2 regions of the Paraburkholderia dioscoreae genome follow, and region 1 is predicted to be linked to the other one. Evidence: riboswitches for the same ligand, from Rfam matches in the RefSeq annotation. Region 1 holds a riboswitch; the other holds the start of a gene.
The links. Region 1 has a riboswitch for manganese ahead of PDMSB3_RS15510 (TMEM165/GDT1 family protein). Riboswitches for the same ligand answer to the same signal wherever they lie in the genome.
Positions count from the first base shown of each region.

Region 2: it holds a riboswitch for manganese, as region 1 does, so the genes downstream of both, PDMSB3_RS19740 (sodium:calcium antiporter) here and PDMSB3_RS15510 (TMEM165/GDT1 family protein) in region 1, are expected to answer to the same signal.

Region 1 covers NZ_LR699553.1:3,458,331-3,463,743, reverse strand. The annotation lists gene pepN (aminopeptidase N) at 1-444, opposite strand, end outside; gene PDMSB3_RS15515 (DUF4136 domain-containing protein) at 672-1,376, shown strand; gene PDMSB3_RS15510 (TMEM165/GDT1 family protein) at 1,672-2,244, opposite strand; yybP-ykoY riboswitch at 2,256-2,473, opposite strand; gene PDMSB3_RS15505 (beta-ketoacyl synthase chain length factor) at 3,069-3,815, shown strand; gene PDMSB3_RS15500 (lysophospholipid acyltransferase family protein) at 3,799-4,593, shown strand; gene PDMSB3_RS15495 (phosphopantetheine-binding protein) at 4,568-4,867, shown strand; gene PDMSB3_RS15490 (acyl carrier protein) at 4,871-5,122, shown strand; gene PDMSB3_RS15485 (COG4648 family protein) at 5,122-5,413, shown strand, end outside.
Region 2 covers NZ_LR699553.1:4,343,697-4,349,109, forward strand. The annotation lists gene PDMSB3_RS19720 (SphA family protein) at 1-544, opposite strand, end outside; gene PDMSB3_RS38435 (DUF1214 domain-containing protein) at 848-1,063, opposite strand; gene PDMSB3_RS19730 (hypothetical protein) at 1,496-1,633, opposite strand; gene PDMSB3_RS19735 (HAD family hydrolase) at 1,632-2,699, shown strand; gene PDMSB3_RS19740 (sodium:calcium antiporter) at 2,782-3,792, opposite strand; yybP-ykoY riboswitch at 3,884-4,065, opposite strand; gene PDMSB3_RS19745 (outer membrane protein) at 4,169-4,651, opposite strand; tRNA gene PDMSB3_RS19750 (tRNA-Arg) at 5,243-5,318, opposite strand.

The DNA of each region.
Region 1 (5,413 bases):
CGTGACCGTGAAGGTCGCCATCACGTCCGGGCGGTCGAGGAAGTAAGTGATGCGGCGAAAGCCCTCGGCCTCGCACTGCGTGAAGAAGTTGCCGCCCGACACGTAGAGACCCGACAGCGTGGTGTTCGCAGCCGGATTACAGATGCTCGTGAGCGTCAGTTCGAACTGATCCGGCACGTTGTCGAGCAGCAGGCCGTGGTCGTGCGCGTGAGCATTGGCGAACGGCTGGCCGTCGACCTCGGCGCCCACGAACTCCAACTGTTCGCCCATCAGTTCCAGATGCGCGGCACGCGCGGCTTCCGGATTGCGGCGCACGCGCATCGTGTTGCGGACAACCGTGCGTTCAGGAACCAGATCGAACTCCAGCGCGACGGTGTCGATCAGAAAGGCGGGCGGCGCGTAGTCGGCGCGGCGAATCACATTGGGCGTTGCGGTATCGGCCATGGCGTTCTGTAGTGTTGGAACTCGAGTCGGCGCGCGCGCTTCTGACGCACGAGCCGGGCATGTCGAACCATTGTACAAAGCCTCGGCGAATCGTGCGGGGCGAACTTTTTACCGAATTTGCCAGTCAGCGTATTATCGGGCGCCCGCCTGGTACAAAAGCCTGCACGCCGGCCGGGCCGGTCATGACGGACAATACAGAGACATTGAGAGGCTTCACGAGGTAGACCATGAAAATCGATCGATGGACCCGCCGCGCCACGCTGCTGCTAGCCGGGCTGGCGGTGCTGCTTTCCGGCTGTACGACCTACGTCACCACGCAGGTCACGGCCTTCTCAGACTGGAGCGGTAGCGACGCCACCCGCACCTATGCGTTCACGCGGGCGGCGGACCAGCAGAGCAATCTCGAGCTCAGCACCTACGAGCGTTTTGTCGCGAACGAACTCGCCACGCATTCTTTCCGCCAGGTCGACAACGCGCGGGCACGCTATCTGGTCGGACTCTCGTACGGAATCCGTTCGGACATGGTGACGGTCTCGGAGCCGGTGTATTACAACCCGTGGCCGGCGCCATATTGGGGCTGGGGCCGGCCGTTCGATCCGTGGGGGCCGTGGGGTGGCTTCCCCGCCACGTACGTGAACCAGAGCTATCCTATCTTCACGCATCTGTTGGGCATACGGATCACCGAGCGGGCAACCGGCAAGGAGGTCTACAACGTGACGGCGCGCAATTCGGGCGGCGAATCGTCGCTGGTCCGGGCCATGCCGTATCTGGCGCGTAGCGCGCTGGCTGATTTCCCGCTCGGTAACGGCGTGGTCCACACCGTGAAGATTCCGGTCGACAAGAACGGCGGGGCATCGAACGAAATAGCCGCTACCGGCGCCGCGCCTGCCGCTGCGCCGGCACCGGCCTCCGGTGCGAAAGTCGTTCAGTAGGTCACGCGCGACTGGCGGCGCGCTCTAACGCGCTCGCCGGCAGCAAAGAAGACGAGCGGCCCGGCAATCATTCTTGCCGGGCCGCCTGTTTTGCTGATACCGGATCGAGCCCGAAGAAGCACCACGGCGCTCGAATCAATCGCCGCGCGAGCGACCCGCAAGCGAGCCGCGCCGCGCACGGCGGCCAGATGCTGACCACGCGCTGCCTGAGTGCTGAGTGACTCAGCGGACCCGGCCGCTAATTCCTTGCCGTGGCGCCTTGCGCTACCCGCCCGATCTGCTGGCCGACATTCGCCTAAACGCCCACACCGAACAGCGCCATCGTCCCGAGAATGACAAACATCACCGCCGCGATGCCATGCACGAGCTTGGTCGGCAGTCGATGAGCGAAACGGTCGCCGAGCAGGATCGCAGGCACATTGGCGATCATCATGCCGAGCGTGGTGCCCGCCACCACGCCGAAGAAATCGTGGAAACGCGCGGCGAGGGCCACCGTGGCGATCTGCGTCTTGTCGCCCATTTCCGCGAGAAAGAACGTCACCACGGTCGCGCCGAATACGCCGAAGTGCGTGCGGCTGGTATTGGCCTCTTCGTCGTCGAGTTTGTCTGGAACGAGAATCCACAGCCCCATGCCGATGAACGATGCCGCCAATGCCCAACGCATGATGGTCGGCGTGAGCAGCGAGCCGAGCCACGCGCCGAGCGCGCCCGCGCAGGCGTGATTCACGAGCGTGGCGGCGAGCACGCCCAGAATGATCGGCAGCGGCTTGCGGTAGCGGGCCGCGAGGACGAGCGAAAGCAATTGCGTCTTGTCGCCGATCTCGGCGAGCGCGACCGCTCCGGTCGAAATGAGAAAAGCGTGATCCACGGTGTGTTGATTCCCCGGGCCGAGATATGAACGAGCGACGACCCACGACACCGCCGGGCCCTGTTGCGGCGGTGTGTGGATCATCGGTCTCGCCAGGCCAGAGGCTGCGGCTGCCATGGCCGTACAGGCCAAGTCTGTTGACAGGCGCCCCCGCGAACCACACGTGCGACGCACCCGATGACAGCGGTGCGGACGTGCCGCGAGGCGGCTACTCCCCAATGAGGGACGGAGTATAACAGGCGTGGCCGCGCCTGATAATGGATTGCGTCAGCCGCACGCGCCGTTGCATTGCCCGGACTGTGGATTTGACGCGGGCTATGCGCCGGCCATTTGGAAACCAGGGCGAAGACGGAGCCGAAACTAGCCAATCTGAAACACTTTTTAAGAAAGTTAAATGAAAGTATGGGCGGATGACGACGAAATGCTTGTATGTCCGTATCGACTGCAAGCCCCGCCGCCAGTGGTTTTGCGTTTGTGCGTGTAGCGGGAAATCGCGTCGGAGGTGCGAGTGACGGCTTTTTCGCCGAACGTCGCATGAGAGATACGGATACAGATGGATACGTCTTTTGTGGCTGATTTATCCCAGAATATTCAGTATGATTCCCGGCGACCACAGGGAGCCCGAGGCAATTCTCCAGACAAACTGGCGAGGGTGCCTAAATAATCGGGGCCAAGTGCCGTTAATTGGCTGAACCCTATATAAGATAAGAAGATTGGATCGACCCCGGCTGGAGATTGCCGGTCCGCGCGGCGCGTACACGCTGTGACGGTGCCGTATTCCGTCAGGCGCTTCAGCCTCCTCGCTTCTACGCGCGAACACCGATATGCCCGATCTGCACTGGACCATTCCGGTCGCTCGCTGGTCTAGCTGGCCTGCTGCCGCATCTGCCGCCTCCGATATTGGCTTCATCGAGCCGATCGTGCGGCGTCGTCTGAGCACTCTGTCGCGAGTGGCGCTCAAGGTTGCGCACGATTGTGTCGCCGCGGACGCGGCGCGGGTCGTGTTCGCTTCGCGCCACGGGGAACTGCGGCGCACCACGGATATCTTGCGTGCCATCAGCGCGGGCGAGCCGGTGTCGCCGACCGCCTTCAGCCTGTCCGTGCTCAATGCGATGACCGGCGTGTTCGGCATTGCGCGCGGCGACCGGTCGGCGGCGAGCGCGATTTCCGCCGGCGCCGAAACGCTCGGCTACGCGCTGCTGGAAGCGCACGCGCAATATGCCACGCAGCAGGATTCGCCGTTGCTGCTGGTCTACGCCGACGAACCGGCCGACGCCGCGTACGGCACGATCGAAGACGAAGTGCCGGGTGGCGCGATCGCGATCCTGCTCGATAGCGAAACGGCGACGGCCGAACTGGTGTGCATGGTCTGCCGCGCGGGTGCGCGGGAGCCCGCGTCGGCGCATGAAGCCAGCGCGAACCAGCCCGCCGGCGGGCACCGCGCCGGCTTGCCCAGCTTCTTCGCGACCCAGAGCCAGGCGCTGCAGCACTGCCTGGAGACCGGGCTGCCCGCCGCCTGGCAAGGTGCCGACGCCAGTTGGCATTGGAGTTGGCATGACCGCGCGGCTTGATTATTGCTGGCGATTCTGCGCGACCGGCATGGCCTTCGTGGTTTTCGGCGTGTGCGGCATGCTGTTTTCGGTGGTGGTGTTTCCGCTTGCGTGGGTGTGGCCGCACCGCGCATCGCGACAGTTCGCGGTGACGAGCGTGATCCACTGGTTTTTCCGCGCGCTGGTCGCGGTGTTGCAGCGCGTCGGCGTGATGGAACTCGAAGTGTCGGGCATGCGCGCATTGCGCGCGGACGGCCCGGCGATCGTGGTTGCCAACCACCCGACCTATCTCGACGTGATGGTGCTGCTGTCGCTCACGCCGCATGCCTGTTGCGTGGTGAAAAACGCGCACTGGAGCAACCCGTGTTTCTGGGGCATCGTGCGCTCGGCGGAATACGTCAGCAATGCCGACCCGGCGGAGCTCGTCGAGGCCGGCGCGAAGCAACTGGCGGCGGGCTATACGATGATCATTTTTCCGGAAGGCTCGCGCAGCCCCGCGCCGAACCGGCTGCATGCTTTTTCGCGCGGTTTCGCGCACATGGCGCTGAAAGCCGGCGCACCGATCGTCCCGGTGCTGATGGATTGCGATCCGCCCGCCTTCACCAAGCAGATGCGCTGGTACGACGTGCCGGCGCGCGCGTTCAGAATCCGCGTGAACGTGCTCGAACCGCTCGGCGTCGACCAGCTCGCGGCCCATGACACTCCACCGGCTCTTGCGGCGCGCAGCGTGACGAGCGCCGTCGAAGCACACATTACTCAGCACCTGTTCGATTATGGATTCTTTAAAACTGGAAATTAAACAGCTTCTGATCGAAGCGCTCGATCTGGAAGACCTGAGCCCGGCCGATATCGACGACGATGCGCCGTTGTTCGACACCGACGGCATCGGTCTCGATTCGATCGACGCGCTCGAAATCGGCATCGTGCTGCGCAAACAATACCAACTGACCCTTGCGGCGAACGACGAGCGCACGCGCGAACACTTCCGCTCGATCAACACGCTCGCGGCGCTGGTGGCGAGCCAGCGCGAAGCGGTGCACGCTGTGAACGAAACAACCAGAAAAGGGGAATAAATCGTGTCCGAGGCAGAGATTCTGGAGCGCATCCGCGCCATCTTCAAAGAGAACTTCGCGATCGAGCCCGAGCGTGTCACGCCCGAAGCGCATCTGTTCGAAGACCTCGATCTCGACAGCATCGACGCCGTCGACCTCGCGATCAAACTGCAGGAAATGACCGGACGCCGCATCAAGCCGGAAGAGTTCAAGTCGGTGCGCACTGTCGGCGACGTGATCGGGGCGGTCGAATCCCTGCTGGCGGCACAAGGCTGATGTGCGCCGCACGCCCGCGAACGCAAGCGGCGCCGCAGCAGGCCGCCGATGCCTCGCCCGGCACCGGGCGTCGCCTGGGCAAAACCGTCGTGCAGGTGCTGCTGAAGCTCGCGTACCCCGCGCTGATCCTGTGCGCGTGGCGCTGGGACACGCCGCGCTATGTGGGCTGCATGCTGTTCGCGATCCTGTGGCTGCAGCGCTGGGCCGGCAGCGGCCCGGTCGCGACCTCGCTGCGGCGGCTCTCCACGATCGACTGGACCGTGGCTGGCTTGCTGAGCTGTGCGTCGGCGG
Region 2 (5,413 bases), 890 kb from region 1:
GCCGGTTAGGGTTGTACGCGCCGGTCGGCGCATAGATCTGCACACTCAACGCGATATGGTCGGTCTTGGTCAGGTGATAGCCGGCAATAACCGGCGTGAAGAAGAAGTCGGCGAACTGCGTGCCGTGGTCGTTCGGCAAACGGCCATGAAATGACGAAATGTCCGTGTACTGGACCGGCACGCCAAACGAGGACGCGAAGTTCCAGCCGCCCACGGTAATGCCCCATGTCTTGATTGCCGCGAGGATGGTGTATTCGGCTGTCGCGTCGACGCCCGCCGTGACCTGACCGGCGATCGGAATCGACTTGCTTGCGCCCAGCGAGCCTTCGTAATAAATCGTGGCGGCGGTCACAATCCAGTCGTTGGTGGGCGGCACGATGCCGCCGTAGGGTGTCACCTGCATGCCGGTAATGGGCCGGCCTATGCCGCCTTCAGTCGCCCACCCTGTTTGCGAGAGGCTCACGCCGGCAGTCGCCAGAAGCGCACCCTTGCACAGTCGGGCGACAACCCGCCTCGTCGGGAAGAAACCGTTAGGTTGACTCATAATCGTCCTTATCAAATAGGAGTTCGACATTCTCACTCCGGCCGAACCGCATACGGACCGTCTGCGTCGCAAAGCCGCACGCGTGCAAGTGCGCGCGCGTCAGGTTTCTCGCACATTTGGCGGCAGTGCCCAGTTGTCGTCGAGCATTGCCTGCCTGAGACCGTGGGCGCGTAAGTGCAGGGAGAACTTTTCACTACCCGGCGCCTGCAACCAATTGGCAAACTTTTGTCTTCACTGAACCTCGTGTTTTTCACGTAGGGCGCGAGCAAGCCATCTGCATTGAACTGCGGGTCTTTGATCTTCTTACCCAGCGCATGGCGGTTCTGTGGGCTGAGTGAAAAAGTGATGTGCGTTATATACCGTTAGCGACCGAAGGCCCTTGCCATGAGATAGCCGATCTTTAGGGAAGCTCACAGTGTAGCGCCCGCTGCCATCAAGGATTTGACCAGATGCGTCGGTGTCCGAATAAAAACACTTTGCCTCGCTCGCGTTATTGACAGCGACGTTCGACTTCGCTATCGCCGTTGGAGTGTAGTGGTTATCGCTCCAGTCTCGTCCTGAGTGTTCTTATCGGCGAGCGCCTGCCTTTACCTGATGCGAATTTGTTTCAAAGTGATGGTCGCGTTCGTGTGTCCGATTTATATTCAATTCATTTGGCGCGCTTGTTCGTGCGGCTGAGCGACCACTCACGGATGGACGCCAGACCACGCGGAAGAGGCGTGCCATGTCACTTGAGCAATCGGGAAAGGTGGCGCGGCGGGATACTGGGCTTGCATGAGCGCTCCTTGAAAACGAGAAACGCCGCATCAAACGAAGCATGCGGAAAGTGGACGATTCACCACGCTGGCATCGTTGGGAATACTAGCAATGTTTCATGGCTTTATAGAGATAAATTTGTAACGCGGCCGAGGTGCCGCGTCCAACCAGGCGCCGTCCGGCCTCCTGAAATATTCAATTGGTATTTGTGCTGGCGGCACGGGTTCCTCCGCCGTCCGGAAAAAATTCTGCAAAGACTGCAATAAGCGCCTTGCGCCCATTAGACTGGCGCTCGTTCGAGGTTCGATCCACCGCTTTCGATGAGGCTTTCATGATTCGCACGTTGCACCGGTATTGCATTGCCTTCACTGTCGTACTTCTGTCCGCCTGCTCCGTTACGCCACACCAGGACGGAGGCGTGTCGCAGGCAGGCGCATCGACGGCCGCGACCCTGGCATCGTGGAACGACACCGTGACCAAACGCTCGATCGTCGATTTCGTCACGCTCGTGACGACGCCCGAATCCAGGGACTTCATTCCGCGCGCCGACCGCATCGCCGTGTTCGACAACGACGGCACACTGTGGCCGGAGCAACCCGCGCCGGTACAACTGGTGTTCGCGCTGCAACGCGTGAAGACAGTGGCCGGGCGGCATCCGGAGTGGAAGCGCCAGGAACCGTTCCGCTCGATCCTCAAGGGCAATCTCAGGAATGTGGCGGCAGGCGGCGACGCCGGCTCTTTGCGGGTGCTGGCCGCGGCGCACGCGGGCATGACGAGCGAGCAGTTCGCCGCGCTCGTGCACGAATGGTTCGACTCCGCGAGCGACCCGCGCTTTAACCGGCCTTATGCCGATCTCGCGTATCAGCCCATGCTCGAATTGCTCGCCTGCCTGCGCGCGAACGGCTTCAAAACCTATCTGGTGACGGGCGGCGACGTCGAGTTCGTTCGCGAGGTGGCGCAGCGCATGTATGGCATTCCGCCTGAGCAGGTGATCGGCAGCGCCGTCAAGTACCGTTACAGCCAGACCAATGGCGCGATTTCGCTGACACGCCTCGCGCAAGTCGACACGCTGGTCGATGGCGCGGCCAAACCGCTTGCCATCGACCACGTGATCGGCAGGCGTCCGGTGATCGCGTTCGGCAACGCGGACGGCGACGCGCCGATGCTCGAATGGACCTCGGCGGGCGACGGCCCGCGCCTTGCCGCGCTCGTGCATCATACGGACGCGGAACGCGAATATCAGTATGACCGCGCGTCGAAGAGCGGCAAGCTCGACAAAGCTCTGGACGAGGCCGCTGCAAAAGGCTGGCTCGTCGTCGACATGAAGGACGACTGGAAGACGGTGTTCAAACCGGCCAACGCGACAACGTCGGCAGCGCAGGACGCAACGGTCAAGTGAGCGTGAAGCGCAGAAGGCCTGCCGGTGCGCAACCTTCCGCGATTGTTCCACTTGCGGTCAGGTGGCTCGTTGAGCGGCGCGTCTAGCGAGTCAGCGTAATGACCAGATAGGTCGCATACAGCACGCCGCAAACCAGCAACGCCCACACCGGCACACCGCGTTCGCGCACATTGATCCGCAACCATGCTGCGGCGGCGAGCGTGATCACGATGCCGGTCACTACCTCGATGCGCGGCATCCACGGCGTCAGCAGAATGCCGATCGCGGGCAGCAAGGTGCCCTGGAACACCATCGCGCCGGTGATGTTGCCGAACGCCAGCGTGTCTTTGCCCCGGCGAATCCACAGAATGCTGTTGACCTTCTCCGGCAGCTCAGTGGCGATCGGTATGATCAGCAGCGAGAGCAGCAGCGGCGAGATACCGAGCGCCTGCGACACGCCGCGCACACCGTGGATGAAGCCCTCCGCACCCCACACCAGCAGCGCGACGGCGAGCGCTAGTTGCGCCACGATGGTCACGAGGTTGGTCGGCACGCCGAGACGCGAGATCAGCATCTTGCCCGGTGCTTCGGTGCCGTGACCGGCCTCGACCAACTCGTTTGATGCGCGGAAGGTCATCACCACATACGTGATGTACACGCCGACCAGCGCTGCGCTGAAGAGGGCGCGCACGAGCATCTGCTCGTGCGGCACGTACATTGCCGCAGCGGCCAGCACGAACGCGCACAGAAAGTAGTTGAGGTCGCGCGTAAAGCCCCTGCGTTCCGGCGCGACCCAGCCGCTCGCGCCGCGCGAACCGAGGATCGCGAGTGTCATGAGGAAGGTGGAGAGCGTGGAGAGCATCAGCGGCGCGCCGAGAATTGCGCCGACGCCGATCTCCTGGTTGACCGCGCTATCGGTCGTACCGCTGGCGATCGCCAGCAGCGGCACGAGGGTCTCGGGCAAAGCGGTGCCGACCGCTGCGAATAGCGAACCTGTCACGCCCTCCGAAATTTTGAGGCGTTCGCCCAGGTGTTCGAGCGCGTTGGTGAAGAGTTCGGCCGCCACCAGAATGACGACCAGCATGACAGCGAGTTCGAGCAGGAGACCGGTCATAGGCGGCTCCCCGCAAGCACGGAGGGGCGGCGGCGCGGCAGACGGCGAGCGGGAGAAACTGGCGGGGCACAACGATGTATCACGAGGCAACTCCGCGGTCGGACGTAGATGACAAACCAATGACGCACCGCCGCCCGTCCGACCAGAACGAGGCAGTGCGTCAATGGTCTCGCCAAACCGACACGGTCGAACGCGCCATGACCTACGAGGCCAAGTATGTTGACGCGTTCTCCTTCAAAGGATGAAGGAAGGCTACTCCCCAGTGACCGGGCGATTCTAACGGCAGGGGACGCTTTCAACAACCTTGGTAGGGGGAAAAGAGCGGCGGGGTGGCGGGGGCCTTGGTAACTCCCCGCGTAGCCGCTAATCAGGCAGATCAATTGAAGTGATACTGCAGACCGATTGTGAAACTGTTATTTGTTCTTTTGGTGCCGTCGTGATTGCTGGTGTCGGTTGTCCATTCGCCTATGGCGCTTATGTGTCTGGCAAATTTATATTCGATGCCCAGGCCCCAATGGAAACGCGTGTCTGGATCGTCGCCGGTGAATCCAATGCGGACATAAGGCAATATCTGATTGAACGGCATGCCGAATTTTGCATCGATTCCGCCGTCCTTATAGGTTGTCGAGCCGTGATGCAAATCGGCAAAGGCCTCGGCGCCCACTATGAACCGGTCGATGTCGAAATTATATCCGGCCGTGAAACCTGGGAAAACCGTAGTGTGCGATGCTTTGCTGATGACACCGGAAGCATTGGAACTATTCACACCTACCTTGAAGCCCAGGTATGGGCCGGCAAACTGGCTTGCGCTCGAGAGAGGCTGCACTGATTGCGCGTGCGCGAGGTTGGACAGCATCATGATAGATGCAGTTAAAATCAATCGGATTGTTTTGTACATGACCTGCAAATAAAACACTGGCGTGCGAATGGTTTCGCGAAAGCCCTTTTATTAAGTGGGGAAGCGATTGCTGAAATACCGCCCCGGGAATTCCACGCGTCGTGAGATTTGCATGGTGCACGCATGCTAATTAAGGGGACAGACTAGGGCAATTGGAAATTTCTGCAGATAAACGTTTACACGTCTGATTCTGAATTGATGGACGGAAATTTACAGATGTTTTTGGATAGTTCTGTTGGGCTGGGGGGTCGTGGAGTGACGGCGGGGGGCATGTCTGCGGGCTCTGGGATGGAGTACGGCGCTTGGGTGGACATCACAAGGCTGGGAAAATAAAGGGATTCGGCGCACACAGCGCAAGCCTTAGATTAAGGTCGACTCTTTTTTATGCCCGGCTGGGATCGAAAAAACCGGCTGAAGGCGTGCCAGATAAGGCATTAAAGGCGCCCACCACCAGCCAGTGGGTCCAGCCGATGATGGCGAAAGCAGGACCGCAGTTAGCCGCAATTCGGGGGGAGCTGGAACAGGTGAAGCCGCTGAAAGCCTTACGGCTATTGGTGCGCCCGGCTGGGATCGAACCAGCAACCCCTGCCTTCGGAGGGCAGTACTCTATCCATTGAGCTACGGGCGCTTCACCACGAAAGCGCGGCAACCAGAACGGATGCGACGCAAAGCGAGAGACCGAAAGGATACCCGGTTTCGGCCGTACCGTCCACCGGACGGCCT